One region of the Geobacillus sp. FJAT-46040 genome, then DNA from elsewhere that is predicted to be linked to it. Evidence: riboswitches for the same ligand, from Rfam matches in the RefSeq annotation. Region 1 holds a riboswitch; each other region holds the start of a gene.
What was found. A riboswitch is a leader RNA that binds a small molecule or an ion and turns the genes downstream of it on or off. The one in region 1 is predicted to bind S-adenosylmethionine.

Region 1 (10,682 bases):
TGGTTGTTTGATTCGAATGATACATGGTCGATCAATCGATTGTCAATACGTTTTGAAAAAATTTTTTGCCGCTTCGTAGTCGTGCGGCCGGCGGTCGGCAAACACCGGGATGCGCGCGCGGACGTCCGCAACGAGTGCGGGATCGATGTCGGCCGAGAGAATGCCCGGCTTCTCGTCCGCCTCGGCGATCACTTCGCCCCATGGGTCGATGACGAGCGAATGGCCGGCAAAGACGTTGTTCGGGTCGCGGCCAGCCCGGTTGCAGGCGACGACGTAGCATTGGTTTTCAATCGCCCGCGCCATCAAGAGCGTCCGCCAATGGTGCAGGCGGGGAAGCGGCCATTCGGCGACGACAAACAGCACTTCCGCCCCAGCCAAAGCATGGGCGCGAATCCACTCCGGAAAGCGGATGTCATAGCAAATGACCCCGGCGCATGCAAGCCCGTCGAGCGAAAACAAGCCTAAGCTGCTTCCCGGCTGCAAATACAAATGTTCATCCATTAATTGAAACAGATGGAGTTTGCTGTATTCGCCGACGATTTGACCGCTCCGGTCGGCCACGATCATCGTGTTCGTCACGCCGGTTGTTGTTTTTTTAGCGACCGAGCCGGCGACGAGATGGATGTTGTGTGCTTGCGCTAGGCGGGAGGCGAACGCTTTCGCCCGTTCGGCGCCTTCGTCGGCAATCTCATCTAGGCGCGTCAAATCGTAGCCGGTCGTCCATAATTCCGGCAGCACGATGATATTCGCGCCGTCCTTGACGGCCGATTCAATGGCGCTTTCCGCGCACCGTTCGTTTTCGTTCGGGTCGCCAAACGCAATATCAAGCTGGAGGCAGGCGATGCGGATCGTCATGAGTTTTCACCTCGAAAAAATTTTGCTTTACATTTTGCTTTTTACGATATATGATGTTGCACTAGAATTTCAAGAATTTTTTAAGAAGGTGTGGGCGATGACGATGGAAATTCCTTTTTCCGAGCTGCTTGAGCAGCTGCCAAAGCAATTTTTCGCCTCGCTTGTCGCAAAAGTCGGGGAGAAAATCAAGGCCGGATGCGACGTGATCAATTTAGGGCAAGGCAACCCGGATCAGCCGACGCCAAAGCATATCGTTGAGGCGATGCAGCGGGCGGCGGCCAATCCGAAATACCATAAATATTCGCCATTTCAAGGCTACTTCTTTTTGAAAGAAGCCATTGCCGCGTTTTACGCGCGTGAATACGGGGTGAACGTCGATCCAGACCGCGAAGTCGCCATTTTGTTCGGCGGCAAGGCCGGGCTTGTCGAGCTGCCGCTTTGCCTCGTCAACCCGGGCGATGTGGTGCTTGTCCCGGACCCGGGCTATCCGGACTATTGGTCGGGGATCGTGCTTGCCCGCGCGCGGATGGAGATGATGCCGCTTTCTTCGGAAAACGGATTCTTACCGGATTACGAAGCCATTCCGGAGTCGGTCGCCGACCGAGCGAAGCTCATGTTTTTAAACTATCCGAACAATCCGACTGGCGCGACGGCGACAAAGGAATTTTTCGCGGAGACGGTGGCGTTTGCCGCCAAGCACGGCATTGCCGTCGTGCACGATTTCGCTTATGGGGCGATCGGCTTTGACGGCCGAAAACCGGTCAGCTTCTTGGAAGCCGATGGGGCGAAAGACGTCGGCGTCGAGATTTACACCTTTTCGAAAACATACAATATGGCCGGCTGGCGCGTGGCGTTTGCCGTCGGCAACGAGCGGATCATTCGGGCGCTTGAGCTTTTGCAGGATCATTTGTATGTCAGCTTGTTCGGCGCCATCCAGGAAGCGGCCGCCGCGGCGCTCCTTGGTCCGCAAGATTGTGTCACGGAGTTGGTCGCATTGTATGAGGCGCGCCGCAATGCGTTCATCGCTGCGCTCTGCGAGATCGGCTGGGAAGCGCCGGCGCCGTCTGGATCATTTTTCGCCTGGCTTCCGTTGCCAAAAGGCGCATCATCCGCCGAATTTGCCGATCTGTTGCTTGAGCGGGCGCACGTCGCCGTCGCCCCAGGCATCGGTTTTGGAAAACACGGCGAAGGGTATGTGCGCGTCGGCCTCTTGACCGATGAAGCGCGGCTTCGCGAAGCAGCGGAGCGGATCGGCCGCCTTGGATTGTTCGAAAAAAATTTTTGAAAAATGATTGACAACGCCAATCGGCGATGTCATAATTCAAAGTAAATTTGCCAATTGTTTGATAAGTGCATAAACGAGCAGGCTTTCTTATCAAGAGCAGGCGGAGGGACGAGCCCAATGAAGCCCGGCAACCGGCTTGGCGCGCGCCAAGCACGGTGCTAATTCTTGCAGCGGAAACGCTGAGAGATAAGAAGAGCGCCATGGATGAGTGACGCCTCTTCTTATGAAGAGGCGTTTTTATTTCGAGATTGAGAGGGATGAACGATGAGTGCAGTGATGGCAACGTATTTGCTTCATGATGAAACAGACATTCGGAAAAAGGCGGAAGGGATCGCGCTCGGCTTGACGATCGGCACGTGGACCGACTTGCCGGCGTTGGAGCAGGAGCAGCTTCGCAAACATAAAGGGGAAGTCGTCGCTATTGAAGAGCTTGGCGAAAGCGAGCGGGTAAACGCCTATTTCGGCAAGCGGCTGAAGCGGGCGATCGTCAAAATCGCCTACCCGACAGTCAACTTCAGCGCCGATTTGCCGGCATTGTTGGTCACGACGTTCGGCAAGCTGTCGCTCGACGGTGAAGTGCGGCTGCTTGATTTAGAGTTTCCGGATGAATGGAAGCGACAGTTTCCTGGGCCGCGCTTTGGCATCGACGGCATTCGCGACCGAGTCGGGGTGCATAACCGCCCACTGTTGATGAGCATTTTTAAAGGCATGATCGGCCGCGATTTGGCGTACTTGACGTCGGAATTGAAAAAACAGGCGCTCGGCGGCGTTGACCTGGTCAAAGACGATGAAATTTTGTTTGACAGCGAACTTCTTCCGTTTGAAAAGCGGATCACCGAGGGCAAGGCGGCCCTTCAGGAAGTGTACGAACAAACAGGCAAGCGGACGTTGTATGCCGTCAACTTGACCGGCAAAACGTTTGCGTTAAAGGACAAAGCGAAACGAGCCGCCGAGCTTGGCGCTGATGTGCTGTTGTTTAACGTCTTCGCTTATGGGCTTGACGTGTTGCAGGCGTTGCGCGAGGATGAGGAGATTGCGGTGCCGATTATGGCTCACCCGGCGTTCAGCGGCGCTGTTACGCCGTCGGAGTTTTATGGGGTGGCTCCTTCGCTTTGGCTTGGAAAGCTTTTGCGGCTCGCCGGTGCCGACTTTGTCCTGTTCCCGTCGCCGTATGGCAGCGTGGCCTTGGAGCGTGAGCAGGCGCTTGGCATTGCAAGGGCGCTCACCGACGACCAAGAGCCGTTCGCTCGGGCATTTCCGGTTCCGTCGGCCGGCATTCACCCGGGATTGGTGCCGCTCATCATCCGCGATTTCGGCCTTGACAGCATCGTCAACGCCGGCGGCGGCATCCACGGCCATCCGGACGGGGCGATCGGTGGCGGACGGGCGTTTCGCGCGGCGATCGACGCAGTGCTGGCCGGCCGTCCGCTGCGTGCGGCGGCAGCAGAAAACGAAGCGCTGCAAAAAGCGATCGACCGCTGGGGCGTCGTTGAGGTGGAAGCATGACGAAACAGCTCGTTCTCTTTTGTGATTTTGACGGCACCATTACGGAAAACGACAACATCATCGCGATTATGAAACAGTTCGCCCCGCCGGAGTGGGAGGCGTTAAAAGACGACATTCTCGCTGAGCGCATTTCTGTTCAGGAAGGAGTCGGGAAGATGTTTTCCCTCCTTCCGTCCACGTTGAAGGATGAAATTGTGGATTTCCTGCGGCGCACCGCTCGGTTGCGCGCGGGATTCCGAGAGTTTGTCGCGTTTACGAAAGAGCGAGGCATTCCGCTTTATATCGTCAGCGGCGGCATCGACTTTTTTGTCTATCCGCTGCTTGAAGGGCTCATTGAACCGGAGCGCATTTTTTGCAACGGCTCCGATTTCAGCGGTGAGACGATCCGCATCACATGGCCGCATGCGTGCGACGGTGAGTGCCAAAACGGCTGCGGCTGCTGCAAGCCATCGCTCCTTCGCAAGCTTGCCCGCCCGGACGGATACCATGTCGTCATTGGCGATTCGATTACGGATTTAGCGGTGGCGAAGCAAGCGGATTACGTGCTGGCGCGCGATTTTCTGCTCCAAAAATGCCAAGAGCTCGGCTTGCCGCATGCGCCGTTTGCAACGTTTTTTGACGTGATTGATGCGTTGCAGCGAATGGAGGTGATCGTATGAGCATCTTCGTGAAAAAGTGGAACGAGCTCGCGGAAGTGAAAGCCGAGCTCGCCGCCCGCGACTGGTTTTTCGCGACAAGCGGCAATTTGTCGATCAAGGTGACAGACGACCCATTGACGTTTTTGGTGACAGCGAGCGGCAAGGATAAGCGGAAGCAAACAGATGAGGATTTTCTGCTCGTTGACGCCGCCGGAAAACCGGCGGAGGAAACAAACTTGAAGCCCTCGGCCGAGACGCTCTTGCACGCGGAAATTTACGGACGGACGAATGCCGGCTGCGTCTTGCACGTTCATACGGTCGACAACAACTTGATTTCTGAACTGTATGCGCAAAACGGGGAAGCGGTCTTTTCCGGCCAGGAAATCATCAAGGCGTTCGGCATTTGGGAGGAAAATGCCGCCGTGCGCATCCCGATTATTGACAATTACGCCGACATTCCGACGCTCGCTCGGGAGTTTGCGAACTATATCCATGGCGACGCCGGCGCCGTGTTGATCCAAAACCATGGCATCACGGTCTGGGGGCGTACAGCGTTTGAAGCGAAAAAACATTTGGAGGCATGGGAGTTTTTGTTCCGCTGGCAGGTGAAGCGGCTGCTTTTGCAGCGGGCCGGCCTGCCGGTTGGCTAATCCATATACATTTTTCCAAAGGAGGATGTGAACAATGGCAGTCATCAAAGTGAGAAAAACGGGCCAAGTGATTGAAGGAGAAGACAATGTGCGCGCGTTTTTGAACAGTCAAGGGGTGTTGTATGAACATTGGGACATCACGAAACTGCCGGAGCATTTGCGCGATAAATATGTTCTGACAGATGAAGAAAAAAATGAAATTTTAGCGACGTTCAAAGACGAAATTGAAGATTTAGCGGCGCGCCGCGGCTACAAAACGTGGGATATCGTCGCTCTGTCCGACGCGACGCCGAACTTGGATGAGTTGCTGAAAAAATTTGAACAAGTGCACATCCATACGGAAGATGAAGTGCGCGCCATTACGGCCGGCCATGGCATTTTCATTATCAAAGGCGACAAAGAGACCGGCTATTTTGACGTCGAGCTGGAAGCCGGCGATGTCATTTCCGTGCCGGAAGGGAATCCGCACTACTTTACGCTCATGGACGACCGCCAAGTCGTAGCCGTCCGCCTGTTCATCGACCCGTCCGGTTGGGTCGCCCATCCGTATGAAGAGAAAGAAGAGGCTGTCCAATAATGAGAACACCCCGTTGCCAGGCAAGGCAGCGGGGTGTTTCGTTCTGTATGGAGAGGAGAGCTTGCCTCGATGACGGAAGGAGAGACCGCTAAAACGATTCGGTTAACAAAATCATAAACAAAATGCCGATAATAAAGGCGTACGTCGAGATCCGTTCGTTGCCGTCGCCATGGCTTTCGGGAATGAGCTCTTTGTAAATGATGAACAGCATCGCCCCGGCGGCAAACGCCAACCCGTATGGAACGAGGCCGCGGAAGAGAGAGGTTAAATAAAAGCCGAGCAAAGACGTCACAATTTCGACCGCGCCGGTTAACGTGGCAATGACAAACGCTTTAAAGCGGCCAATCTGCTGATTGACTAAAAACAAGGCGACCAAAAATCCTTCCGGCGCGTTTTGCAAGCCGATGGCCAATGCGATCAAATTGCCGATTTGCGAAGCGCCGTCTGAGGCGTAGCTCACCCCGACTGACAGCCCTTCGGGGAGATTGTGCATCACAATGGCGGCGATGATGAGCATCGCCTTTTCGTCGAATTGCAAGCCGCTTTTCGTATGCTCCAAGTCGATATGGGGGACGGTCATCTCAAGCAACGTTAACACGAGCACCCCCGCCGCCAATCCGATGGCGAGCGCCTCAAAACCGCCGGACCGCAGGGCCTCGGGAATAAGACTTGTCATCGAGGCCGCCATCATAATGCCGGCTGAAAACGCGAGGAGCACATCGCGCCAGCGGTGAGTGAGCGATTTGGCCATAAACAAAATCGGCACAGCGCCAAGTCCGGTCGATAAGGCGGACAGCACACTGCCGGTCAATACCTCGTTCATCCAATTCCCCCTTCATCAGCCTTTATTTTTTCATATGCGCCGTTTCCACAAATGTGACAATCGCCCAAGCGCTGCCCTATAACAAAATTATCATAGCGAAAGGAACGGCCGCTGGCGAGAAAAATGGACCAGCGCCTGGCAAAAACGGTTGCCTGCCTGTTTGCTGTTCAAGTATAATGCAAGTAAGAAATGGTTAAATGCAAAGGGTTGGATGGCATGGAACAAAAAGAGCAAGAACTCGAGCAATCGCTAAAGTTGTTTATCGTATTGTCGCGGGCTTACCGCGCCGTAAGCGACCAAGTGAACAAATCAATCCACTCATTCGGGGTCAATCCGACCGAATTTGCCGTGTTAGAATTGTTATACCATAAAGGGGATCAGCCGCTCCAGCAAATTGGCGAAAAAATTTTGCTGGCGAGCGGGAGCATCACCTACGTCATTGACAAACTGGAAAACAAAGGATTGATCGTCCGCCGCGCCTGCGAAAAGGACCGGCGCGTCACGTACGCGTCCATTACAGAAGAGGGGCGGCGGTTTATTGAGCGCGTATTTCCCGAGCATGCGGAAAAAATTCACGAAACGGTTTCGGCGCTGACGGCGGCAGAAAAAGAGCAGGCGATTGCGCTGCTGAAAAAATTAGGATATGGGGCAAAAACAAGGGGCTGACGCGAGGTCGGCCTCTTTAATTTTGCCGGAAATGGATACGTTATATAAAGAACATACCATAGCCAGCAAAAAAGGAGAGATCACCATTGATGGTTCCAGTAGGGGTATCGAATCGCCACATTCATTTATCAAAAGAACACATGGCGGCGCTGTTTGGCGAAGGCGCCGAGCTGACGGTGCTCAAGCCGTTGTCGCAGCCCGGACAGTTCGCCGCCAAGGAAACGGTGACGGTCGAAGGGCCGAAAGGGAAAATTGAAAACGTCCGCGTCCTCGGACCGGTCCGTTCGCTGACGCAGCTTGAAATTTCGAAAACCGACAGCTTCAAGCTCGGCGTCGCGCCCCCGGTCCGCTTATCCGGCGATATTGACGGAACGCCGGGCATTACGATTCACGGGCCGAAGGGGACGGTGACCGTCGACAAAGGGGTGATCATTGCCAAGCGGCACATTCATATGACGCCGAAAGATGCCGAGACGTTTGGCGTCCGCGATAAACAAGTTGTGAAAGTGAAAACGCAAGGGGAGCGGGCGCTCATTTTTGACGAAGTGATCGTCCGCGTCAGCGAAGATTTTGCATTAGATATGCACATTGACACCGATGAAGCGAACGCGGCCGGCTTGAAAACGGGCGATTATGTCGAACTGCTTCCATCGTGAAACCATCCGCGCCAAAGGCGGACAAAGCACCCTCTCGGTACAAACGAGAGGGCGCTTCCCATTAATGCGGCCGCTTCTTCTCTGATGCTAGTGTGCCGACAAGATGAAACGGCGCATCACGCCGAATGGCGTCAATGACGCCGCTGCTGATTTCTTGATGGGTGAGCCAACGCGTGCTGTGCTCTTCGATCACGAAGCCAAGCTGAATTTGCCGGTACAGGCAAGCGGAAGACAAACGGAGTTCCCGCTTTGCCTCGGCCGGATGGGCCCGGCTGCCGGGCACGTGGAACAGACGCCAAGGACCGGGATGTCTGCTATTTTCCCGGATGATGGCCGGAAACGCCTGTTTCCCGTCGCTGTGCACCCATGCGACAACAAAGTCGAAGGCTCTGTTTTCATTGATTGTTTGGTGAATCAAGGAACATAGTACATCATGATCGCGATAATCGACCAAAAGCGGGGTAATGGCCTCCAGATGTGCGGCGCGGGCGATGAGCCGTTCCATCCGTTCCCTGTTCCGGGCGACGATGGATACATGGTACCCTTCTCGCACGAGCCAAAGCGACACGTCGGTTAACATGCCTGTCCCACCAATGACGAGTGCGTACATGGTGGTTCTCCTTTCGGATTAATGCGATGCTCCTTTCAAATAGCGGTCAAACCAGTCGACGATATGGCGAAGCCGCTCAAGGCGAAGCACCGGGTTGCCGGTGCGCGACAAATCGTGGTTGGCGTCCGGAAAGCGGACGAGCTTTGTTTCCCGCCCGAGCTGCTTTAAGGCGACAAACAGCTGTTCGGCCTGCTCAATCGGGCAGCGGTAATCGCGTTCGCTGTGCAAAATCAAAAGCGGTGTGCGCATGTGTTTGACGTATTTGAGCGGCGAATGATGCCAAAGCCGCTCAGCGTCTTCCCAAACGTCGCAGCCGACTTCCCATTTCGTGAAAAAGTAGCCGATGTCGCTCACGCCAGAGAAGCTGAGCCAGTTGGAAATCGAACGTTGAGTGACAGCCGCTTTGAACCGGTCGGTATGCCCGACGATCCAATTGGTCATAAACCCGCCGTAGCTGCCGCCAGTGACGCCAAGCCGTGTCTCGTCAATGAAGTCGAACTTGCTGATGGCGGCGTCGACGCCGGCCATAATGTCTTCATAATCCATGCCGCCATAGTCGCCGCGCACCGCATTGACAAACGACTGGCCGTATCCGTGGCTGCCGCGCGGGTTCGTAAACAGCACGGCATAACCGGATGAAGCGAGCAGCTGCAATTCATGGAAAAACGTAAATCCATACATCGCATGCGGCCCGCCGTGAATTTCGACGACAAGCGGCGCCTTTTCCCCTTCGTCAAGCTCAGGCGGTTTCATCCTATTTCGCGCAGGAGACTCCCACTTCAACGACCAAAGGGAGTAAGTGGGAGAGGAATGCGCGTTCCCCTTTTCTTTTGTGTATGATATAATAAAGGCGTGGAGAAAACCGTTTAATAAAGGCACTCCAATAACTGCTACTCGATGTATGGAGTTGGTTACAGGAAACGTTGTAACCGTAAAACATCGAGCGTAGATCCGTCTGTTGTGTGTGGAAGCCAAGTACTGCCAACAGACACACCGAGAGAATCGGTAACGATGCAGGCATGACCTGCGTCGTTGGGTAGTTGTCAACCTGCCCTGATGCAACCCCAAGTCAAGGAAGGAGGACGAAGTCCGCTTGTACTTCTGGGGAGTTGCAAGCCCCCACTTCAAGCGTTAGCTAAGTGGGGGTAGTTGACTGGCACGCGTAAGCCGTGTTTTCGTTCCATCGGCAAGCGAGACCGCATATAAATCGCCAACGGACGTAGGCGAGCTGATGGCGGCGACGGCTTGCCGTCCATTCGGATGGACGGTGAATCCGTATAGATGAAAATCTCCTTCGACCACTGGAACGATCGGGCCGGCGAGCGAGACGAAATATGCCTTGACGCGTCCGCGCTCTGAGGCGGTGACATACAGGCCGCTTCCGTCGCTCGCCCAAATCGGGCCCGGGCCTTTCGCATCAGCGTGCATGTCGCCGACCATGGCGTCACCGAGATGGACGTCCCAGTCGGCGGTCAACACCCGCTTCGTTCCACGTTCCGGCTCAAAGACGTAAAGCCGGTGAAGCGTCGCCCCAAGATAAGCCAAATCATGGCCGATGGCCGCGAGCTTCATTCCGTCCGGCGACCAGGCGAGTGAAGCGAACGCGCCGCAGCCGTTCGTCAAGTTCGTTTCTGTTTTTTTCTCGAGATCGAGCAAAATGATGTCGCGGGTAAAGGCGGTGTCCGGATCCTCGTTTCGGTTGGCGACAAAGGCAAGCGTCCGTCCGTTTGGCGAAATCGCAAACGAACCGATTTCCTCCTCGCGGCCCGTCAACGCTTCGATTTTTCCTGACAGCACATCGATGCGCGTGAGCACCGCCCGTTTGCCGTCAAGAAAACCAGCCGCGTCCGATTTGTAATACAGCCGCTCGATCACGCGCGGTTTCAGGTCGGCTCGCTTCACTTCTGCCTTTTCCGGTTCTTCGCGGTCTTCAATCGTTTCATCATCGCCAAGCGTCGTTAGGGCGATGAGAAACGTTCCATCCGGCGACCAGACGTAATCGCGCACGCCGTTTTTGAAAAACGTCAGCTGGCGCGCTTCGCCGCCATTGGCAGGCAGCAGCCAAAGCTGCACACGCCCCGAGCGGTCAGACAAAAAGGCGATCGTTTCGCCGTCCGGGGAAAAGCGCGGCTTCGTGTCGCGACAGCGCCCGAACGTCCATGGACGGACGGCGCCGTCTTCCGTCCACATAGATAGATGGGAGCGGTATTGGTTTTCTTCGTCGATCGATTTTTCCACAAACACGACGCGCGTTCCGTCCGGCGCGTAGTGCGGGTCGCGCACCGAGCGGAGGCGAAGCAAATCTTCCGCCGTCATGCCGCGGCGTTTTGTCAGGTGCTCGTTGTTGTTCATCAGCAAGACCTCTCTTTCCTTCAAAAATGGAACCATCTTGTATATTTCGTCTTACGAAAGAAAA
Region 2 (10,682 bases), 370 kb from region 1:
CATACGCGGCCAACTCCGGCTGGATTGTTATTACGATGGGGTGGGGGTTGGCGGTGGCCGTGGCCGTATACGCTGTCGGCCAGTATAGCGGCGCCCATCTCAATCCAGCGCTGACAGTCGCGTTGGCGCTCGCCGGTGATTTTCCGTGGAAAGACGTGCCGGGCTATATTGCGGCGCAAGTGCTTGGGGCCGTCATGGGAGCGGTCATTGTCTACCTCCACTATTGGCCGCATTGGAAAGAAACGGACGACCCGGGCGTCAAGCTTGGCGTGTTTGCGACAGGTCCGGCCGTGCCGAATGCGGCTGCCAACTTGCTTAGCGAGATCATCGGCACGTTTGTGTTGGTGTTGGCCATCTTGGCCATTGGCGCCAACCAGTTCGCCGATGGGCTTAATCCGTTTGTCGTTGGTTTTTTGATCGTGGCGATCGGCCTGTCGCTCGGCGGCACGACGGGATACGCCATTAATCCGGCCCGCGACTTTGGGCCTCGGTTAGCCCACTTTTTGTTGCCAATCCCAGGGAAAGGGTCATCGAATTGGGCGTATGCGTGGGTGCCGATCGTCGGACCGCTGCTTGGCGGCGCGTTAGGCAGTTTGGTCTATAAAGCCGTTTTCTTGGGAAAACCGACAGGCGCATTATGGGGAGTGCTGGCGGCAACCGCAGTCGTTTTGGCGGCGGCGAAGATGGCAAAAGGAAAAACAGCCAGCGCCGCAAGCCGCCGTTCTCTCTAGTTGGCGTACCGGGTTTGTAAGCAAATAAAGGTGAAGGGGGAAGAATGTCATGAATCAATACATTTTAGCCATCGACCAAGGCACAACGAGTTCGCGCGCGATTTTGTTCAATCAAAAGGGCGAAATCGTCCATATGGCGCAAAAAGAGTTTACGCAATATTTTCCGCAGCCCGGCTGGGTCGAGCACAACGCCAATGAAATTTGGGGATCGGTGCTTGCGGTCATTGCCAGCGTCTTGTCCGAGGCGCAAGTGAAGCCGGAACAAGTGGCAGGGATCGGGATTACGAACCAGCGGGAGACGACGGTGGTGTGGGAGAAAGACACCGGCAACCCGATTTACAACGCCATCGTCTGGCAGTCGCGGCAGACGGCCGGCATTTGCGATGAACTGAAAGCGAAAGGGTATGACCCGCTATTCCGCGAAAAAACCGGCTTGCTTATTGACGCCTATTTTTCCGGGACAAAAGTGAAATGGATTTTGGACCATGTCGAGGGGGCGCGCGAACGGGCGGAGCGAGGAGAGCTGCTCTTTGGCACGATTGATACGTGGCTCATTTGGAAGCTGTCCGGCGGCCGCGCCCATGTAACCGATTACTCGAACGCGTCGCGCACATTAATGTTTAACATTCATACGCTCGAGTGGGATGACGAGCTGCTTGCGATTTTAAACGTGCCAAAGGCGATGCTTCCTGAGGTGCGCCCGTCCTCGGAAGTATACGCGAAAACGGTTCCGTATCATTTCTTCGGCGTGGAGGTGCCGATCGCAGGCGCCGCGGGCGACCAGCAGGCGGCTTTGTTCGGCCAGGCGTGCTTTACGGAAGGGATGGCGAAAAATACGTACGGCACCGGCTGCTTTATGCTGATGAATACGGGGGAAAAAGCGGTGCAATCGAAACACGGGCTGCTCACAACGATCGCCTGGGGAATTGACGGCAAGGTTGAATACGCCCTTGAAGGCAGCATTTTCGTCGCCGGTTCGGCCATTCAATGGCTGCGCGACGGCTTGCGGATGATCAAAACGGCGGCTGACAGCGAAGCGTACGCCGAAAAAGTCGAGTCGACCGACGGGGTGTATGTCGTCCCAGCGTTCGTCGGGCTTGGCACGCCGTATTGGGACAGCGAAGTGCGCGGGGCGGTGTTTGGCCTCACGCGCGGCACAACGAAAGAGCATTTCATCCGGGCCACCTTGGAATCGCTCGCTTACCAGACAAAAGATGTGCTCGCCGCCATGGAAGCCGATTCCGGCATCTCGCTGACCACGTTGCGCGTTGACGGCGGGGCGGTAAAAAACAATTTCCTTATGCAATTCCAGAGCGATTTGCTTGCCGTTCCGATCGAACGTCCGGTTGTGAATGAAACGACGGCCTTGGGTGCGGTGTATTTGGCCGGGCTGGCGGTCGGCTACTGGAACAGCCGAGATGACATCGCCGCCCAATGGCAGCTCGAGCGCCGGTTTGAGCCGAAGATGGATGACGACAAGCGTACCGCTCTCTATGAAGGATGGAAAAAAGCAGTGCAAGCGGCGCGGTCGTTTAAATGATGGAAAAACGCAGATGTCTCGTCATGGGCATCTGCGTTTTTGCGTTTTGGCTTGCACGTTACGGGGCGGAAAAAATGAAACAGCATCGCCCTCCTCTGTTTGTCGAGTAGAGGAAATTGTAAAGGTAGACTTTTTGGCCATTCATTCGCCGCCATCGGCGGAACATTGGCTTGGCACCGATTATGGCGGCCGCGATGTGTTCGGCCAGCTGATCATTGGAGCCCGCAATTACTTTACGATCGGCCTGGCGATTACGCTAATCACAGGTGCGATCGGCCTTGTGGTGGGGCTTGTGGCCGGCTATTTCGGCGGCTGGATTGACAATGTCATTATGCGCATCATCGATTTCATTCTCGTTCTGCCGTTTTTGATGCTCGTTATTGTTTTTGTCGCCATTGTGCCTAAATATAATGTATTGACGTTCATTTTGATCATGAGCGCGTTTTTGTGGACGGGCAAAGCCCGGCTGATCCGCGCCAAAACGCTGGCCGAGCGCGAGCTGGATTATGTCAGCGCGTCAAAAACGCTCGGCACGCCAGATTGGAAAATCATTATTTTTCAAATTTTGCCCAACCTCAGCTCGATCATTATCGTCAATTTGACGTTAAATTTGGCGGGCAACATCGGCATCGAGTCCGGGCTCACGTATCTTGGCTTCGGGCTGCCGGAGAGCACGCCGAGCTTAGGGACGTTGGTCAGCTATGCGACCAACCCGGATGTTTTGCAAAACAAATGGTGGGTTTGGTTGCCTGCGTCATTGCTTATTTTAGTGATGATGCTGTGCATAAATTTCGTCGGCCAAGCGTTAAACTCGGCCATTGGGATGCGAAAAAGCAGGAAAACGTAATGGACAATCCGAAATTCCAAAACAAAAAACTGCGCCAAGCGATGGCGTATGCCGTCAACAACCAAGAGGTGGCTGACCGCCTGTATCATGGCTTGCGCTTCCCGGCGAACACGCTCATTCCGCCGTCGTTCCCGGGCTATCATGACAGCTCCATCAAAGGATATACGTACAATCCGGAAAAAGCGAAACAATTGCTGGATGAAGCGGGATATAAAGATGTAGATGGCGATGGCCTCCGCGAAGATCCAAACGGTAAAAAATTCAAGATCAACTTCTTGGCGATGAGCGGTGGGGACATCGCTGAACCGCTGGCCAAATTTTATATGCAATCCTGGAAAGATGTGGGCCTCGATGTTCAGCTTGTAGACGGACGCTTGGCGGAGTTCAACTCCTTCTACGATATGGTCGAAAAAGACGATCCGAAAGTGGATGTCTACGCCGCCGCTTGGGGAACTGGAACGGACGTCGACCCGTACGGATTGTACGGCCGCAACGTCATGTTCAACTACTCGCGCTGGGTGAATGAGAAAAACGATGAACTGTTGGAAAAAGGCCATTCCGAACAGGCGTTTGACAAAGAATATCGTCGGAAAATTTACAGTGAATGGCAAAAGTTGATGAACGAAGAAGTGCCGGTCATCCCGACGTTGTATCGTTCGGCCATTTATGCCGTCAACAACCGCGTCGCTAACTTCACGGTTGACCCGAGCTCGAAGCTGACGTGGAAAGATGTCGGCGTCACGTCCGAGCAACCGGAAGTCGAACAATGACGATTGTTGCCTTTGATGATGTATGATAAGATAGAAGACAAATTGCATACGTCTTATCAAGAGTGGGCGAGAGAACGGGCTTGATGACCCCACAGCAACCTGCCGCCGGCAAGGTGCTAACACCCGCAAAGCGGTCTCGCTTTGGATGATAAGAACGGTTGCCCCCTTTCGCATCATTCCGAGGCGAAAGGGGTTTTTGTCGATAGGGGGTGAAGGAGAAACAGTGGAGGAGGCGGTTTCGCTCCGCGCTTGCATGGCCGCTCATCTCCGTGCCGCTGCGTTCGCCGTTTGTGTCATGCGCTGCGTGCAGGCGGAGCTGATTCGGTTTGACCCTGAAGCGGCGGTTCATGTCGACCGCGGGGGCGGATATACCCACTTGTATGGGAAAGCGCAAGGGACAACCTTTTCAGTGTTGTTGACCGACAGCGAGGCGGACGAATGGAAGGCGGACGGACCGTACGCCCTTGACCGCTACATATGGACAGAGCTTGGGAAAAAAGGGATTTTCCCGATGCAGATGACGCCGTATTTACAAGCTGTATGGTTAATGGAGTCATAGAAAGGAAGAGGGACGAATGGCAGTCAAAAAATTTGAACATGTCGGCATTCAAGTGAAAGACATCGAAGCATCGAAAGAGTTTTATCAAAATGTTGTCGGCTTGGAGCTGCTCGACGAAATGATTCATACGAACGGCACGATGAAATTGGCGTTTTTAGGGATTGGCGGCTCGATCATTGTCGAGCTGATCGAAGGATACAATCCGGATTTGCCGACGGAAGGAAAAGTGCACCATGTGGCGTTTACGGTGGAAGGCATTGAGCAGGAGAAAGAACGGCTTCAGTCGCTCGGTGTGCCGCTTGTGTGGGAAGAAATAACGACACTTCCGAACGGGGCCAAATATTTGTTCTTCCTCGGGCCCGACGGCGAATGGATCGAGTTTTACGAGCCTGCTCGATAAATGGCGTCACGCTAGGCGGCCAGCTGTTTGGGCCGCCTATGAATTTGCCGTCTGGCGATTGGCGCTTCGTTCCATTTTTCTTCGTATGGCCTTGCCTGCCGCTAGACAACAACCGTCCATGTAGGAGTCGTCGTCTTCTCGATTCAATGGTATACTAGAAAAAGAGAGGGGGAGGATGACGTGGAAGAAATGATCGTGCACGCGATTCAAGACGACTACCCTGATGAATTCGCTTGGTGCTATGGCTGCGGGCGTCTGAATGAACAAGGTCACCATTTCCGCACCGGGTGGCGGGGCGACAAAACGGTGACGGTGTATACGCCGCGTCCGGAACATACGGCGATTCCAGGGTTTGTGTACGGCGGGCTGATCGCCTCGCTCATTGATTGCCACGGCACCGGTTCAGCGGCGCTTGCCTTGCATCGGAAAAACGGCCATGAACCAGGGAGCGGGGAAACGCCGCCGCGCTTTGTCACTGCGTCGCTTCACGTCGATTTCGTCAAGCCGACGCTGCATGGAGTGCCGCTTGTCGCCGTCGGCACTGTGATGGAGATTCATCCGAAAAAATGGAAAGTGGACACCGGAGTGTTCGCCAACGGCGAACTGTGCGCCCGCGGGCAAGTCGTCGCCGTCGTAATGCCGAAAACGTTTGTCCGTGGGTAACAAGCAACGAAAGGCGCCGGAGAGCGGCTGTTTTTGACAGCGCTTTCTCCGGCGCTTGGCAACTGGTCGAAAACGGCTGCGCCTCACCTCGTTTCGCCATTGAGGACTGATGATGTCATGAAAAAGGCAACTCGACAACGCCTCTTCTCAAGTGGGGAAACCTTGTGAAATTGGTTCTCCTTTTTCAACAAAACCACCGATTTGGCGAACATCATCGTTTTTCACCGGTTTTCTCGGATTCCTCTGATCATCGCTTTCCATGCGTTTCAAAACAACAACAGCAGCTGCTGTTTGGACTCGTCGAATCCAAGGAGAACGAGCATGCGCAAAAACGCCTTTTGGAGATCCATCACCTTCACGGTTTGTCCATGATCAGCACCGACGACGTGGCGCTCGCCACCTCTTTGCCGTTTTGCCGCACGATGGCGGTTACATAGGCGACGGTTTTCCCGAACTTTTCCACCCGCGCCTCGATTTCGGCTTCTCCAGCCGCCGCTGGGCGGTGAAACGTCGTCTGCAAGTTGATGGAGGCGTGCATTTGGTCATCGCGAAGCAAGGTCGTCACCGCATACGCCATGAGAATGTCCGCCGCCGCTCCGACGAACCCGCCCATGATCACCCCGTTGCCGTTGAGGAGCGATTCATGGATCGTCCATACCCCTTTCGCATAGCCGTCTCGGGCTTCCGTCAGGCGGACGCCGAGCGTTTCGTCGCATGGGGGCGGCGCGCTTTGACCGGCGATGACAGCGTGCAAGTTGGTCATTGGCTTCATGTGGAACACCCTTTCTGTTGTCAATCATGTTTTTTATTCGCCAAACGGCGGCGATTTCCTCTTTTCGCGTGCATGGGGAGGAGAACGGCAAAGCTGTGGCGAAAGAAACAAGCAGCGGATGATGGAAAGGAGATGGTCTCATGTATCAACCGCCAGACGCCGGCCGTTGGACGGGACGGATTGACAGCGTGAGCGATGAGCAGGCGTTTCGCCTTCATCAGCGCATTCGCCTGCTCGATTTGTCCAAGCCATTGGAGACGGTGGAACGAGCGGCGGCATTCATCGGGTTTGCGTGCGACGAAGGAGTGCGCCGCAACCAAGGCCGCCAAGGGGCGAAAGAGGCGCCGGCCGCCGTCAAAGCGGCGCTGGCCCGGCTGCCTTGGCATCTTCCGGAAGGGGTCGTTGTCTATGACGCAGGCGATGTCGTTTGCGTCGATGAACGGCTCGAACAAAGCCAGACTGAACTTGGGAAGGCGGTCGCCCGCCTGCTGAAAAACGGGATGGCGTCTATCGTGATCGGCGGCGGCCATGAGACGGCGTACGGCCATTACTTGGGCGTTCGCGAAGCGCTCGGGCCCGAAGCCCGCCTTGGCATCCTCAACATTGACGCCCATTTTGATTTGCGCCCGTACGATGACGGGCCGACATCCGGGACGATGTTTCGGCAAATATTGGATCAAGACGATCAAGTGAGCTACTTCTGCCTTGGCATTCAGCGGCTCGGCAACACGGCGGCGCTGTTTGCGGACGCCGAGACGTATCGGTGCCGTTACATGCTGGAAGACGAGCTGACCGCAGGGCCGATCGAGGCCGCCTATGAACAAATTGAGAAATTTGCCGCCGATCATGATGCGGTGATGCTCACCATTTGCATGGACGCCATCAGTGCAGCCGCCGCGCCGGGGGTGAGCGCGCCGTCGCCGTTTGGGCTCGCCCCGTCTCTGGCGCGCGCGCTCATCCGCCGAATCGTTTCCCATCCGAAAACGATCAGCGTCGACCTTTGCGAAGTCAATCCGCTCTTGGATGAAGGCGGAAAAACGGTGGCGTTGGCGGCCGCCTTTTGCATGGAGGCGCTCCTTCATTTTCAACGCTTGCAGCCAAGGCGGTGAGAACGTGAAATTGGTCATTGCCGAACGGGACGACAAGGAACGAGAAGCGATCCGCTGGCTCGTGTCCGCGTATTCCTTGCCGATTGAGCGGGTGTATACGGCGGCTACGGTCGAGGAGATGATGGCCGTCTTGGAGCGGGAGGCGCCGGAGCTATTGTACGTCGAACTCGACATGATTCCGTATGAACGATGGCCGCAGGCGACCGCCCACGTCCGCTTGTTTTGCCAACGCGTGATTGCCGCAACGGCCGAGGCGACGTTTGCGCGGGCGAAACAAGCCATCGACTGGCAATGCGTCGATTTGCTTGTCAAGCCGCTTGAGCCCGCCAGGCTGAAACAAGCGTTGAGGACGGCGGTTTCGCTTTCCTCCAACAGCCGCTCGAGCCTGACAGCGGGTTTTGACGGCCATGACGACTACCGCGCATTATTTTACGATGACCCCGCCGCAGCTTCCACCCATGTATGGCTTGTGCAGGCGGAACAGCCTGCCTTGTCTCGAGAAGTGATCCGCTTTTTAACGAGCTATCCGTTTCGCGGACGGGCGCGCGTATTGCCGCTCACCCATATGGCGGTTTGCCTGCTTCCCGATTTGCCGGGCGACGGGAAAGAAGAGGCGTGGAAGCTGTTGCGCGATTGGGAAGAGGAGCATCATGAGCCGCTCGCGGTTGTCGTGATGCCGCCTGATGGTCGGAAAACGGTGCGCGGGCAATACCAAGCGGCCCGCCGGCTGCTCGAGACGACGTTTTTCATTGGCTATCGCCAGGTGATCGCTCCCGCTTCGGAATACGAACAGTGGCGTGAGCTCGATCCCTTTTTGACGCCGGAGGAGCAGCGGCAATGGATCGAGATGCTCGAGCGGTTCGACCATGAAGGGGTGAAGCGATGGCTGCGGCGCGAATTCTCCCATTGGAAGCCGCCGTTTCCGAGCCCGGAGATGGTGCGGACGCGGCTGACGAGCATCTTGGCGCAAATCCGCCGGTTTATGAAAACATACGGCCTTGACCGCGGCGGAACCGAGCGGGAGTATATGCGCATTTTTCAAGACATTTTGTACAATCCCGTCTTGTATCGCATCGTTCAAGAATTGATTTTATTTTTATATCGATTGTTCCATGAGGCCAAGCAGGCCGAGGAAGACGCGCGCGTCGACGCCGTGGAGCGCGGCCTCCGCTATATGGAGGCGCATTTTCGCGATCCGTCGCTCACGCTTGAGCGGGTCGCGGCCGCCGCCGGGCGCAGCCCCGCGTATTTCAGCCATTTGTTGTCGAAAAAGCGCGGCGTGACGTTTCGCCAGTGGCTGACCAACCGGCGGCTTGAGGAAGCGAAACGGCTGCTTCGGCAGACGGATTTGTCGATTAAAGAAATCGCCGAACAAACCGGGTTTCGCACCGCCCATTATTTGATGCGCGTCTTTAAAGCCGAACTGAACCAGACGCCGACCGCCTACCGCGATGAACAACGGCTGAAACCGTCATCACCGCGGTAGGCGGTTTTTTCAAAAGAAATGAACATATATCAAAAGAAATGGATAGATGAAGCGAAAAGAAAAAAGAAATTTCAAAAAAAATGGATCATCTTGAAAAGACGAGAATCTATCTCCATCCTCTTGGCTTCCTTACAATAAAAAGCAAAGAGGAAAAAGGAGAGGATGACGATGGCAGAAAAACGGACCGTCAGCCCGCCCGCGGGAACAGAGCGGCGGGCGAAAGGATGGATTCAAGAAGCGGCGTTGCGTATGTTAAACAACAATTTGCATCCCGATGTCGCCGAGCGGCCGGATGAGTTGATCGTCTACGGCGGCATCGGCAAGGCGGCGCGCAACTGGGAATGTTACGAGGCGATTGTGGACACCCTTCTTCGTTTAGAAAACGATGAAACGTTGCTCATTCAATCCGGCAAGCCGGTGGCGGTGTTTCGCACGCATCCGGACGCCCCTCGCGTGCTGATCGCCAACTCCAACCTCGTGCCCGCATGGGCGACGTGGGACCATTTCCACGAACTTGACAAAAAAGGGTTGATCATGTACGGACAAATGACGGCCGGGAGCTGGATTTACATCGGCAGCCAAGGGATCGTCCAAGGGACGTATGAAACGTTTGCCGAAGTGGCGCGCCAGCACTTTGGCGGCACGCTGGCCGGGACGATCACGCTGACTGCCGGCCTTGGCGGCATGGGCGGGGCGCAGCCGCTCGCGGTGACGATGAATGGCGGCGTCTGCCTCGCCATCGAAATCGATCCGGCCCGCATTCAGCGCCGCCTTGATACGAAATATCTCGACACGATGACCGACAGCTTGGAGGCGGCGCTCGAGATGGCGAAACGAGCGAAGGAAGAGAAAAAAGCGCTGTCAATCGGCCTTATCGGCAATGCGGCTGAAGTGTTGCCGCGTCTCGTCGAAATGGGCTTTGTTCCGGACGTCTTGACCGATCAAACGTCCGCCCATGATCCGTTAAACGGCTACATCCCGGCTGGCCTTACGCTTGATGAGGCCGCCGAACTCAGGGCGCGCGATCCGAAGCAGTACATCGCCCGTGCAAAACAGTCGATCGCCGCGCATGTTCGAGCGATGCTGGCGATGCAAAAGCAAGGGGCGGTGACGTTTGATTACGGCAACAACATCCGCCAAGTGGCAAAAGACGAAGGGGTGGACGACGCCTTTTCCTTCCCGGGTTTTGTGCCGGCCTACATCCGTCCGCTCTTTTGCGAAGGAAAAGGGCCGTTCCGCTGGGTGGCATTATCCGGCGACCCGGAAGACATTTATAAAACCGATGAAGTCATTTTGCGTGAATTCAGCGACAATGAGCGTCTTTGCCATTGGATTCGCATGGCGCAAAAACGCATTCAATTCCAAGGGCTGCCGGCGCGCATTTGTTGGCTCGGCTACGGCGAGCGGGCGAAGTTCGGGAAAATCATCAACGACATGGTGGCCAAAGGCGAGCTGAAAGCGCCGATCGTCATCGGCCGCGATCATTTGGATTCGGGCTCCGTTGCTTCGCCGAACCGGGAGACGGAAGGAATGAAAGACGGAAGCGACGCCATCGCCGACTGGCCGATTTTAAACGCGCTGTTGAATGCGGTCGGCGGCGCAAGCTGGGTGTCGGTTCACCACGGCGGCGGCGTCGGCATGGGCTACTCGATTCACGCCGGCATGGTCATTGTCGCCGACGGCACAAAAGAGGCGGAAAAACGGCTGGAGCGCGTGTTGACGACCGACCCGGGGCTTGGTGTGGTCCGCCACGCCGACGCTGGGTATGAGCTCGCCATTCGGACAGCGAAAGAAAAAGGCATCGA
Region 3 (10,682 bases), 2.0 Mb from region 1:
GCAGAGGTTACGGCGAACGAGCCGTTCGGCAGCGTTGAATCGGTGAAAACGGTCTCGGAATTGTATGCGCCGATCAGCGGCACGGTCGTTGAAGTGAATGAGGCGTTAAATGACCATCCGGAGTACGTGAACGAATCGCCGTATGACAAAGCGTGGATGATCGTCGTCAAACCGAATGATTTGAGCGAAATCGACAATTTGTTGACGGCGGAACAATACGAGGCGATGATCAACGAAGGATAAACGTTCCTGCAATCTTCGCTTCGATTCGGGCACTCTATACATACCGGAATTTGATTGAAAAAAGGGGTGCTCGCGATGGCGCTGCAAACGACGCGCATAGATGTCACGGACCGGATCATCGGCAAACTGAACGGCCGCTCGCTGGAGTTGTACGAGGAAGGAGAGCTCATCGGGCGCCTTCCGCTTCCGGCGGCCGTCCCGTTGAAAAAGGGGTATACCGAACAAAACGGAAGAATTTACAAACAGGTGACCGCTACCGTTGAGCCGGACCAAAAATATGTCGATTGCGACGGGGAAGCGGGCTGGTGTTGAAAGGCAACGGTGGATGGCTGTTGCTTTTCATTTTCAACATTTGGCCGGCGCAAGACATACAATAATAGTATCCTCATTTGAAGTTAGGTGGGTCGGACATGCGACGCGTGGAAAAAGTGATCATCGTCGAAGGGCGATCAGACAAGCAAAAAGTGGCGGCGGTGCTGAACGAACCAGTCGTCATCGTCTGCACAAACGGCACGATCAGTGATGCGCGCCTTGAGGAGCTGGCCGATGAGCTGGAAGGATGCGGTGTATACGTCTTGGCCGATGCCGATGAGGCGGGAGAAAAATTGCGCCGGCAGTTTCGCCGCATGTTTCCAGAGGCGGAGCATCTTTACATTGACCGGGCGTATCGCGAAGTGGCGGCCGCTCCGCCTTGGCACTTGGCGCAAGTGCTGTTGCGCGCTCGTTTCGACGTCCGCATCGAATCGCTCATGAGGGGAAGAGGCGAGTGAAAGCGATCGACCGAAACGATGTCATGCGAGTGGTGGAAGTCGAGCCGCTTCTGGCCCTTTACTTGTATACCCCGCTGTGCGGCACGTGCCAGCTGGCGCGGCGGATGCTCACGGTGGTGGAGCAGTTGTTTCCGGCGCTGCCGTTTTACGAAACGGACATCAACTATATCCCTGAGCAGGCCGTTGCGTGGAAAATTGAAAGCGTTCCTTGCCTGCTTCTTTTTAGGGACGGAACGGTCGCAGGCAAGTGGTATGCCTTTCATTCCGTTCCGTATTTGTACGAAGTGATTCAAGCCTGCTTGCCGTCCCGATGATTCGCCTTTTTTTGACGCTGTTTGACACATTTCTTGGGAAATGACAAAAACGGCGCTCGTTCGTCAACGGGTTGTCGAGATTTTTGTAAAGGATTTCTCCTCTTCAGGTGGAAGTGAAAAAAATAAAAATGGGGGAGGGGATATCCATGGAAATGCGTGAATTAGTTGGGCAGTTCGTGGAACGGATGCAAGTGTTGCACCATTTGGTGCCGATTTTGCCGGATGAGCAGCTGTATGTTCGGTTTGAAAGCGATGACGAAACCGCCTTGCTGTTGATCGGCAAGGAATCAGCCGCTAGAGGGATGGAAAACGATGAACGGAAAACATTGACGGTGCGCGGTTCCAAAGAGGCGCTCGCGTCCCTGCTGAACGGCGAACTGAAGCTGCAGCAGCTCGTCCGGCTGCGCGAAGTGCATGTATCGGGAAGCTTTCGTCATCTGTTGCTGCTTGAGTCGCTCCTCCATTTGGCTAAGCCGTATCGGCATGTTGGGTGAAATTTTTATTGACAATGTTCGACACAAGGTGATACAATCACAGCTGTAGTCAATCGAATAGGTGATTGTTGCGCTCTTATCAAGAGAGGTGGAGGGATGTGCCCAATGAAGCCCGGCAACCGTCAGCGCATGTGCTGAAATGGTGCCAATTCACACAAAGCGGCCTGCTTTGAGAGATAAGAGACAGAATGGTGCACAATACCTTTCTGTTCTCTGCGGGCAGAAAGGTTTTCTTTTTGCGCTCCGCCGCTTGGGGAGGAAGGTGAAACGATGATTACACTCGAACAAGTGACGAAAATCTATCAAGCGGCCAACGGCTCGGTCACGGCTGTCGACAATGTGTCGCTTGAGATTCGCGAAGGGGAAATTTTCGGCATTATCGGCTACAGCGGCGCGGGGAAAAGCACGCTCATCCGCTTGCTCAATGGGCTCGAGAAGCCGACGAGCGGCAAGGTGATCGTCGCCGGCCGCGACATGGGGCGCATCAAAGGGCGGGAGCTGCGCAAGGCGCGTCAAGAAATCGGGATGATTTTCCAGCATTTCAACTTGCTTTGGTCTCGCACAGTCAGGGAAAACATTGCCTTTCCGCTTGAAATTGCCGGCGTCCCGAAAGAGGAGCGGAACAAGCGGGTGGATGAATTGATCGAGCTTGTCGGCCTTTCCGGGCGCGAGGATGCCTACCCGTCGCAGCTGAGCGGCGGGCAAAAGCAGCGGGTCGGCATCGCCCGGGCGCTCGCCAACAACCCGAAAGTCTTGCTGTGCGACGAGGCGACATCGGCGCTCGACCCGCAGACGACCGATGCGATTTTGGACTTGCTCGTTGACATCAACAAGCGGCTCGGGCTGACGATTGTGCTGATCACCCATGAAATGCACGTCATCCGCAAAATTTGCGACCGCGTTGCGGTGATGGAAAGCGGCCGAATCGTCGAGCAAGGCGAAGTGTTGCATGTGTTCCGCAACCCGCAGCAGCCGATCACGAAACGGTTCGTCAAGCAGCTGATCGAGCCCGAGGAGACGGAAGAGGCGATTTCTCATTTGTTTGGCCAATACCCGAGCGGGCTGATCGCGCAGCTGACGTTTGTCGGCGCGGCAGCCGGAAAGCCGCTCACCACCGAAGTGGTGCGTCAGTTTGCCGTCGATGTCAACATTTTGCAAGGGAAAATTTCGCAAACCCATCAAGGCGCCTATGGGGTGCTGTTCGTGCACCTCGACGGGGCGAGGGATGAAATCGACCGGGCGCTTGACTACATTCAAAGCCAGCAGGTGGCGGTGGAGGTGATTCACGATGCTCGCTAACCTCCTGCCGAACGTGCAATGGGAGACGATGTGGGCGGCGACGGTCGAGACGCTGTATATGACGGGAGTGGCGGTGGCGGCCACTTTCGTCCTCGGAATCGTTCTTGGCTTGCTTCTATTTTTGACAGCGAAGGGCAACCTATGGGAAAACCGGTTTGTCAATACAGTGATTGCGGCGTTTGTGAACATTTTCCGCTCGATTCCGTTTATTATTTTGATCATTTTGCTCATTCCGTTTACCACCTGGCTTGTCGGGACGATGCTTGGCGCCAATGCGGCGCTGCCGGCTTTGGTCATTGGGGCCGCGCCGTTTTACGCCCGCATGGTCGAAATCGCTCTTCGCGAAATTGATAAAGGCGTCATCGAAGCAGCCCAAGCGATGGGCGCCTCAACGTGGACGATCATTTGGAAAGTGCTGCTGCCGGAGTCTTTGCCGGCGCTCGTCTCCGGCATTACGGTGACGGCGGTGTCGCTCGTCAGCTATACAGCGATGGCTGGAGCCATCGGCGCCGGCGGGCTTGGGAACTTGGCGTATTTGGAAGGGTTCCAGCGCAACCATAACGATGTGACATTTGTCGCAACCGTATTGGTGTTGGTCATTGTATTTATCATTCAGCTGATCGGTGACTTTGTCACTTCGAAAATCGATAAACGATAAAGGGGGAAACAACTGATGAAGAAATGGTTGGGTGTGTTGCTCGCCGCCATTCTCGTGCTCGCTTTGGCGGCATGCGGCGGCAACAATAACGACAGCGCGGAAGGCGGCAAAGACGGCAAATTGGTGAAGTTGAAAGTCGGCGCGTCGAACGTGCCGCACGCGGAAATTTTGGAAAAAGCGAAACCGATTTTGAAGAAAAAAGGCATCGACTTGGAGATCATTACGTTCCAAGATTACATCTTGCCGAACAAAGCGTTGGCTGATAAAGACATCGACGCCAACTACTTCCAGCACATTCCGTACTTGGAATCGCAAATGAAAGAACACGGCTATGATTTCGTCAACGCCGGCGGCATTCATATCGAGCCGATCGGCCTGTATTCCAAAAAATACAAAAGCATTGAAGAACTGCCGGACGGCGCGACGATCATCATGAGCAACTCGGTCGCCGACCATGGCCGCATTTTGTCGATGCTGCAAGAAAAAGGGCTCATCAAATTGAAACCGGGCGTCGATAAAACGAAAGCGACAGTCAATGACATCATCGAAAATCCAAAGCATTTAAAATTTAAGGCCGATGTCGACGCCGGGCTTCTGCCGCAAATTTACAAAAACGGCGAAGGCGATGCGGTGCTGATCAACGCCAACTATGCGCTTGACGCCGGTTTGGACCCGGCGAAAGACCCGATCGCCGTGGAGTCGCCGAAAAACAATCCGTATGTGAACATTATTGCGGTGCGCAAAGGCGATGAAAACCGGAAAGAAATCAAAACGCTTGTCGAAGTGCTGCAATCGAAAGAAATCCAAGATTTCATTAAAGAAAAATACCACGGCGCCGTCATTCCAGCGGCGACAAACAATCAATAACGGAAGCGAATCGCTTCCGTTATTTTTTGCACAAAAAAGAGCCACCCGAAAGTTCAAAACCGTTTTGGATGGAGAGACGCCGCGGCCGGTCTGTTTTCCCGCGCTTCATCGGTTGTTCAAACGCGCCAGTACGGCGGCCGCGTTTGGCGGCGGGGCGGCGATGAGCCAGGCGGTGACGCTCGTGCAAGAATGCCTCCGCGAGCTGCGGGCGGCTCACTAGACTCCGGAAAAAACGGGGGCTTTTTTTTGCAAAAACTCGTACAAGCTTGAGGTTTTCGTGTAAAATAGTAAAAGGCGCTATTTTTTCACACGGCCATCGTGAAAAACAGAGCAGGGAAGTTGCAGGTAGTTTTCATTTGTTATAAAATTGTAATGAGAATAAAATGAGAATGAGCGATCGCTAGAAGACAAGCGAGCGAACTGACTCTCAATCGGGAATTGGAGGTATGCTGCATGGCGGTATTGACGATTCGCAATCTCCACGTCGCCGTGGAGGGAAAAGAAATTTTAAAAGGAGTGGACTTGGAAGTCAAAGGCGGGGAAATCCACGCCATCATGGGTCCGAACGGAACGGGGAAGTCGACGCTGGCATCGGCCATTATGGGCCATCCAAAATATGAAGTGACAGAAGGATCGGTGACGCTCGACGGCCAGGATGTCCTTGAGATGGAAGTCGACGAACGGGCGCGCGCCGGCCTGTTTTTGGCGATGCAATACCCAAGCGAAATCAGTGGAGTGACGAACGCCGACTTTTTGCGCGCTGCGATCAATGCCCGGCTTGGCGAGGGCAACGAAATTTCGCTCATGAAATTCATCCGCAAGCTCGATGAAAAAATGGCGTTTCTCGAAATGAACCCGGATATGGCGCACCGTTACTTGAACGAAGGATTCTCGGGCGGGGAGAAAAAGCGAAATGAAATTTTGCAGCTGATGATGCTTGAACCGAAAATCGCCATTTTGGACGAGATCGACTCCGGATTGGACATTGACGCGCTCAAAATCGTCGCCAAAGGCGTCAACGAAATGCGCAGCAGCGAATTCGGCTGTTTGATCATCACTCACTACCAACGGTTATTGAACTACATCACGCCGGATTACGTGCACGTCATGATGCAAGGGCGCATCGTCAAATCCGGCGGTCCGGAACTGGCGCAGCGGCTTGAGGCGGAAGGGTACGACTGGATCAAAAAAGAGCTTGGCATTGAAGACGAAACGGTCGGACAAGAAGCGTAAGCGTTAGGAGGAGGATTATGGCGACAGAAACGAAAATCCCATTCGATGAAACATACATCCGCACGTTCTCAAGCGGGCGCGGCGAGCCGGACTGGCTGACGGCGCGGCGCCTTGAGGCGCTTCGGCTGGCGGAGCGGCTGCCGCTTCCGAAACCGGAGAAGACGAAAATCGACAAATGGAATTTCACCGAGTTCGCCCGCCACACGGTCGACAGCGCGCCGTATGATGGTCTTGACGATTTGCCGGAAGCGGTCAAGGCGCTCATCGAGGCGGGCGAAGGAACGAAAAACTTGTATGTGCAGCGCAACCATACGCCGGCGTACGTGTCGCTGTCCGATGAATTAAAAGAAAAAGGCGTCATTTTCACCGACATCTTCACAGCAGCGCGCGAGCATGGCGACTTGCTGAAAAACTATTTGATGACGGCGGTCAAGCCGGATGAGCACCGCCTTGCCGCGCTCCATGCGGCGCTGCTCAACGGCGGCGTGTTTGTCTATGTTCCGAAAAACGTGGAGATTGAAACGCCGCTTCAGGCGGTCTATATTCAAGACGAAGATGACATCGCCTTGTTTAACCACGTGATCATTGTCGCGGAAGACAACAGCCGCGTCGTGTTTGTCGAAAACTATATATCGGCAAGCCGAGAAGGAAAAGCGGTCGTCAATGTGGCCGCCGAGGTGTTTGCCCAAGCGAACGCAAGCGTCTTTTTCGCCGCCGTCGACCATTTGGCCAAAGGCACCACGACGTATGTCAATCGGCGCGGCATCGCCGGGCGCGACGGACGGATCGAATGGGCGCTCGGGCTGATGAATGACGGCAACACGGTCTCCGAGAACATCACCCGCCTTGTCGGCGACGGCTCGTTCGGCGATACGAAAACGGTCGCGGTCAGCCGCGGCGAGCAAGTGCAAAACTTTACGACCAGCGTCGTCCATTACGGCAGGCATACGGAAGGTTACATTTTAAAACATGGCGTCGTCCGCGACAGCGCGACCTCGATTTTCAACGGCATCGGCAAAATTGAGCACGGCGCGTCGAAGTCAAACGCCGACCAGGAGTCGCGTGTCTTGATGCTGAGCGAAAAAGCGCGCGGCGATGCGAACCCGATTTTGCTCATTGATGAAGACGACGTCATGGCCGGCCACGCCGCTTCTGTCGGGCGCGTTGACCCGATCCAATTGTATTACTTAATGAGCCGCGGCATTCCGAGACGCGATGCGGAACGGCTCATCATCCACGGCTTTTTGGCGCCGGTTGTCGAGGCGATTCCCCTTGAAGGCGTGAAAAACCAATTAATTGAAGTGATTGAAAGGAAAGTTCAATCATGAATGTAAACGACATTCGCGCGTTGTTTCCGATTTTGCATCAGCAAGTGAACGGCCATCCGCTCGTCTATTTTGACAGCGCGGCGACGTCGCAAAAGCCGCTGCCGGTGATTGAGACGCTTGACCGCTATTACCGCGAGTACAACTCGAACGTCCACCGCGGCGTCCATACGCTCGGGACGAAGGCGACCGATGCGTACGAAGGCGCGCGCGAAAAAGTGCGGCGGTTTTTAAACGCCCAATCGGCGCAGGAAATCATCTTTACGCGCGGCACGACGGCATCGCTTAATTTGGTCGCTGCAAGCTACGGGCGCGCCAACGTCAAAGAAGGCGATGAGATCGTCATCACGTACATGGAGCATCACAGCAACTTGATTCCGTGGCAGCAGTTGGCGAAGCAAACGGGGGCGACGTTAAAATACATTCCAATGCAGGAAGACGGCACGATCGATTTGCGCGACGTTGAGGCGGCCATCACCAAAGCGGCGAAGATTGTCGCCATTGCTCATGTATCGAACGTGCTTGGGACGATCAACCCGGTGCGGGAGATCGCCCGCATCGCCCATGAGCGCGGCGCGGTCGTCGTCGTCGATGCGGCGCAAAGCGCTCCGCATATGAAGGTCGATGTCCAAGAACTTGATTGCGATTTTCTCGCCCTTTCCGGCCATAAAATGTGCGGGCCGACGGGAATCGGCGTATTATATGGCAAAAAGAAATGGCTTGAGCAGATGGAGCCAATCGAGTTCGGCGGCGAAATGATCGATTTTGTCGAGCTGTACGACTCGACGTGGAAAGAGCTGCCGTGGAAGTTTGAAGGCGGCACGCCGATTATCGCCGGGGCGATTGGCCTTGGTGCAGCGATCGATTTCCTTGAACAAGTCGGCTTGGACGCCATCGCCGCCCATGAGCATGAGCTGGCGCAATATGCGCTTGAACGAATGGCGGACATCGAAGGCGTCACCGTCTATGGCCCGAAAGAGCGGGCGGGGCTTGTCACGTTCAACATCGACGGGGTGCATCCGCACGATGTGGCGACTGTCCTTGACGCCGAAGGAATCGCCATCCGCGCCGGCCACCATTGCGCCCAGCCGCTCATGAAATGGCTCGGCGTGACGGCGACCGCCCGGGCGAGCTTTTACCTTTACAATACGAAAGAGGAAATCGATGCATTCATCGCCGCATTACAGAAAGCGAAGGAGTACTTCAGCCATGTCTTCTAATCATCCGTTGGACCAGCTTTACCGCCAAGTCATTATGGATCATTATAAAAACCCGCGCAACCGCGGGGTGCTTGAAGGAACGAACGTCGATGTCAACATGAACAACCCGACGTGCGGCGACCGCATCCACTTGACGATGAAAGTCGAAGACGGAAAAGTCGCCGACGTCAAATTTGAAGGGGAAGGCTGTTCGATTTCAATGTCGTCGGCGTCGATGATGACGCAGGCGATCAAAGGAAAAACGGTGGAGGAAGCGCTTCGGCTCGCCCACATTTTTTCCGACATGATCCAAGGGAAAGAGTACGACGATTCGGTCGATCTTGGCGACATCGAGGCGCTCCAAGGCGTTTCCAAATTTCCCGCCCGCATTAAATGCGCGACGTTGGCGTGGAAAGCGCTCGAAAAAGGGCTGCACAATCATGAACATGAAGGAAGGTGAACCGAGATGGCGAAAAAAGCCCCGGAAATTGGTGAATACAAGTACGGCTTCGTCGACAAGGACGTCTCCGTCTTCCGCGCCCAGCGCGGCTTGACGCGTGAAGTCGTCGAAGAAATTTCGCGGATGAAAAACGAGCCGCAATGGATGCTCGAGTTCCGCTTAAAAGCGCTCGACATCTTCTACAGCAAACCGATGCCGCAATGGGGCGGCGACTTGTCAAGCCTCGATTTCGATGAAATTACGTACTACGTCAAACCGACGGAAAAATCGGGCCGTTCGTGGGATGAGGTGCCGGCGGAGATCAAAGCGACGTTCGATAAATTAGGGATTCCAGAGGCGGAACAAAAATATTTGGCCGGCGTCTCGGCGCAATACGAATCGGAAGTCGTCTACCACAACATGAAAGAAGACCTCGAAAAACTCGGCGTCATCTTTAAAGACACCGACTCGGCGCTGAAGGAAAACGAAGACTTGTTCCGCGAGTATTTCGCCAAAGTCGTGCCGCCGACGGACAACAAATTTGCGGCGCTCAACTCGGCCGTCTGGTCGGGCGGTTCGTTCATCTACGTCCCGAAAGGCGTCAAAGTCGATACGCCGCTTCAGGCGTACTTCCGCATCAACTCGGAAAACATGGGGCAGTTTGAACGGACGCTCATCATCGTGGACGAAGGGGCGCACGTCCATTACGTCGAAGGCTGTACAGCGCCGATTTACACGACGAACTCGCTTCATAGCGCGGTTGTGGAAATCATCGTCAAAAAAGGCGCCTACTGCCGCTACACGACGATCCAAAACTGGGCGAACAACGTCTTCAACTTGGTGACGAAGCGCGCCGTCTGCGAAGAAAACGCGACGATGGAATGGATCGACGGCAACATCGGCTCGAAGCTGACGATGAAATACCCGGCCGTCATCTTAAAAGGCGAAGGGGCGCGCGGCTTGACGCTGTCGATCGCCATCGCCGGCAAAGGGCAGCATCAAGACGCCGGGGCGAAAATGATCCATTTGGCCCCGAATACGTCATCGACGATCGTCTCGAAGTCGATCTCCAAACAAGGCGGCAAGGTGACGTATCGCGGCATGGTCCATTTCGGCCGCAAAGCGTCCGGCTCGCGCTCGAACATCGAATGCGATACGCTCATTCTCGACAATCAGTCGACATCCGATACCATTCCGTACAACGAAATTTTAAACGACAACGTGTCGCTCGAACACGAAGCGAAAGTGTCGAAAGTGTCGGAAGAGCAGCTGTTCTACTTGATGAGCCGCGGCATTTCCGAGCAGGAAGCGACGGAAATGATCGTCATGGGCTTCATCGAGCCGTTTACAAGGGAGCTGCCGATGGAATACGCGGTCGAGATGAACCGCTTGATCAAATTCGAGATGGAAGGAAGCATTGGGTAAGCTTGATGAATCAAGGGTGGAGCGCTCCAGCGTGGGCGCTTGACCCACAAAACGCCCACATGATCAACGCAGGACAAAACAAGGGAGCGGCCGCCGTCCCTTATTCTTTCCGGTGATCTCCGGAAGCGTCAAGGCCGCTCCGCAGGCCATTTCCTCCCTCATGGGAGCATGTTTTTAGGGGAGCGCTCTTTTTGGGCGCTCCCCTGTCTTTCATTTCACATGCCAGGCGGCTCTGTTCAGCCGCGCCCGGTCTTCCTGTTTAGCTCTGGACTTTTTCAAGCGCCAATTTGATGCCGAACCCGATCATCACCGCGCCCGTGATGCCTTCGATCCATTTCTTCGTTTTCGGCCGCTTCATGAAATCGCTGATATAATGGATGAAGGAAATGTAAAACAAAAACCATATCGCGGTCATC

Region 2: it holds a riboswitch for S-adenosylmethionine, as region 1 does, so the genes downstream of both, CD000_RS08645 (hypothetical protein) here and mtnW (2,3-diketo-5-methylthiopentyl-1-phosphate enolase) in region 1, are expected to answer to the same signal.
Region 3: it holds a riboswitch for S-adenosylmethionine, as region 1 does, so the genes downstream of both, CD000_RS00135 (methionine ABC transporter ATP-binding protein) here and mtnW (2,3-diketo-5-methylthiopentyl-1-phosphate enolase) in region 1, are expected to answer to the same signal.

The regions. Positions count from the first base shown of each region.
Region 1 is NZ_NISS01000001.1:2,004,295-2,014,976, reverse strand. It holds gene CD000_RS10605 (carbon-nitrogen family hydrolase) at 43-855, opposite strand; gene CD000_RS10600 (pyridoxal phosphate-dependent aminotransferase) at 953-2,140, shown strand; SAM riboswitch class I at 2,225-2,333, shown strand; gene mtnW (2,3-diketo-5-methylthiopentyl-1-phosphate enolase) at 2,405-3,646, shown strand; gene mtnX (2-hydroxy-3-keto-5-methylthiopentenyl-1-phosphate phosphatase) at 3,643-4,305, shown strand; gene CD000_RS10585 (methylthioribulose 1-phosphate dehydratase) at 4,302-4,934, shown strand; gene CD000_RS10580 (1,2-dihydroxy-3-keto-5-methylthiopentene dioxygenase) at 4,969-5,511, shown strand; gene CD000_RS10575 (ZIP family metal transporter) at 5,600-6,334, opposite strand; gene CD000_RS10570 (MarR family winged helix-turn-helix transcriptional regulator) at 6,551-7,000, shown strand; gene CD000_RS10565 (phosphate propanoyltransferase) at 7,090-7,656, shown strand; gene CD000_RS10560 (short-chain dehydrogenase) at 7,718-8,266, opposite strand; partial or broken gene CD000_RS10555 (alpha/beta hydrolase family protein) at 8,285-9,019, opposite strand; partial or broken gene CD000_RS10550 (TolB family protein) at 9,418-10,618, opposite strand.
Region 2 is NZ_NISS01000001.1:1,633,962-1,644,643, reverse strand. It holds gene CD000_RS08665 (MIP/aquaporin family protein) at 1-731, shown strand, start outside; gene glpK (glycerol kinase GlpK) at 781-2,271, shown strand; partial or broken gene CD000_RS08655 (ABC transporter permease) at 2,381-3,118, shown strand; partial or broken gene CD000_RS08650 (ABC transporter substrate-binding protein) at 3,079-3,888, shown strand; SAM riboswitch class I at 3,939-4,043, shown strand; gene CD000_RS08645 (hypothetical protein) at 4,112-4,447, shown strand; gene CD000_RS08640 (VOC family protein) at 4,464-4,847, shown strand; gene CD000_RS08635 (PaaI family thioesterase) at 5,028-5,510, shown strand; gene CD000_RS08630 (PaaI family thioesterase) at 5,866-6,282, opposite strand; gene hutG (formimidoylglutamase) at 6,423-7,391, shown strand; gene CD000_RS08620 (helix-turn-helix domain-containing protein) at 7,396-8,877, shown strand; gene hutU (urocanate hydratase) at 9,046-10,682, shown strand, end outside.
Region 3 is NZ_NISS01000001.1:22,264-32,945, forward strand. It holds gene gcvH (glycine cleavage system protein GcvH) at 1-243, shown strand, start outside; gene CD000_RS00115 (YusG family protein) at 319-555, shown strand; gene CD000_RS00120 (toprim domain-containing protein) at 654-1,013, shown strand; gene CD000_RS00125 (thioredoxin family protein) at 1,010-1,327, shown strand; gene CD000_RS00130 (sterol-binding protein) at 1,474-1,821, shown strand; SAM riboswitch class I at 1,895-2,004, shown strand; gene CD000_RS00135 (methionine ABC transporter ATP-binding protein) at 2,092-3,120, shown strand; gene CD000_RS00140 (methionine ABC transporter permease) at 3,110-3,778, shown strand; gene CD000_RS00145 (MetQ/NlpA family ABC transporter substrate-binding protein) at 3,794-4,645, shown strand; partial or broken gene CD000_RS00150 (carboxymuconolactone decarboxylase family protein) at 4,776-4,865, shown strand; gene sufC (Fe-S cluster assembly ATPase SufC) at 5,099-5,878, shown strand; gene sufD (Fe-S cluster assembly protein SufD) at 5,896-7,206, shown strand; gene CD000_RS00165 (cysteine desulfurase) at 7,203-8,423, shown strand; gene sufU (Fe-S cluster assembly sulfur transfer protein SufU) at 8,413-8,862, shown strand; gene sufB (Fe-S cluster assembly protein SufB) at 8,869-10,266, shown strand; gene CD000_RS00180 (LysE family translocator) at 10,526-10,682, opposite strand, start outside.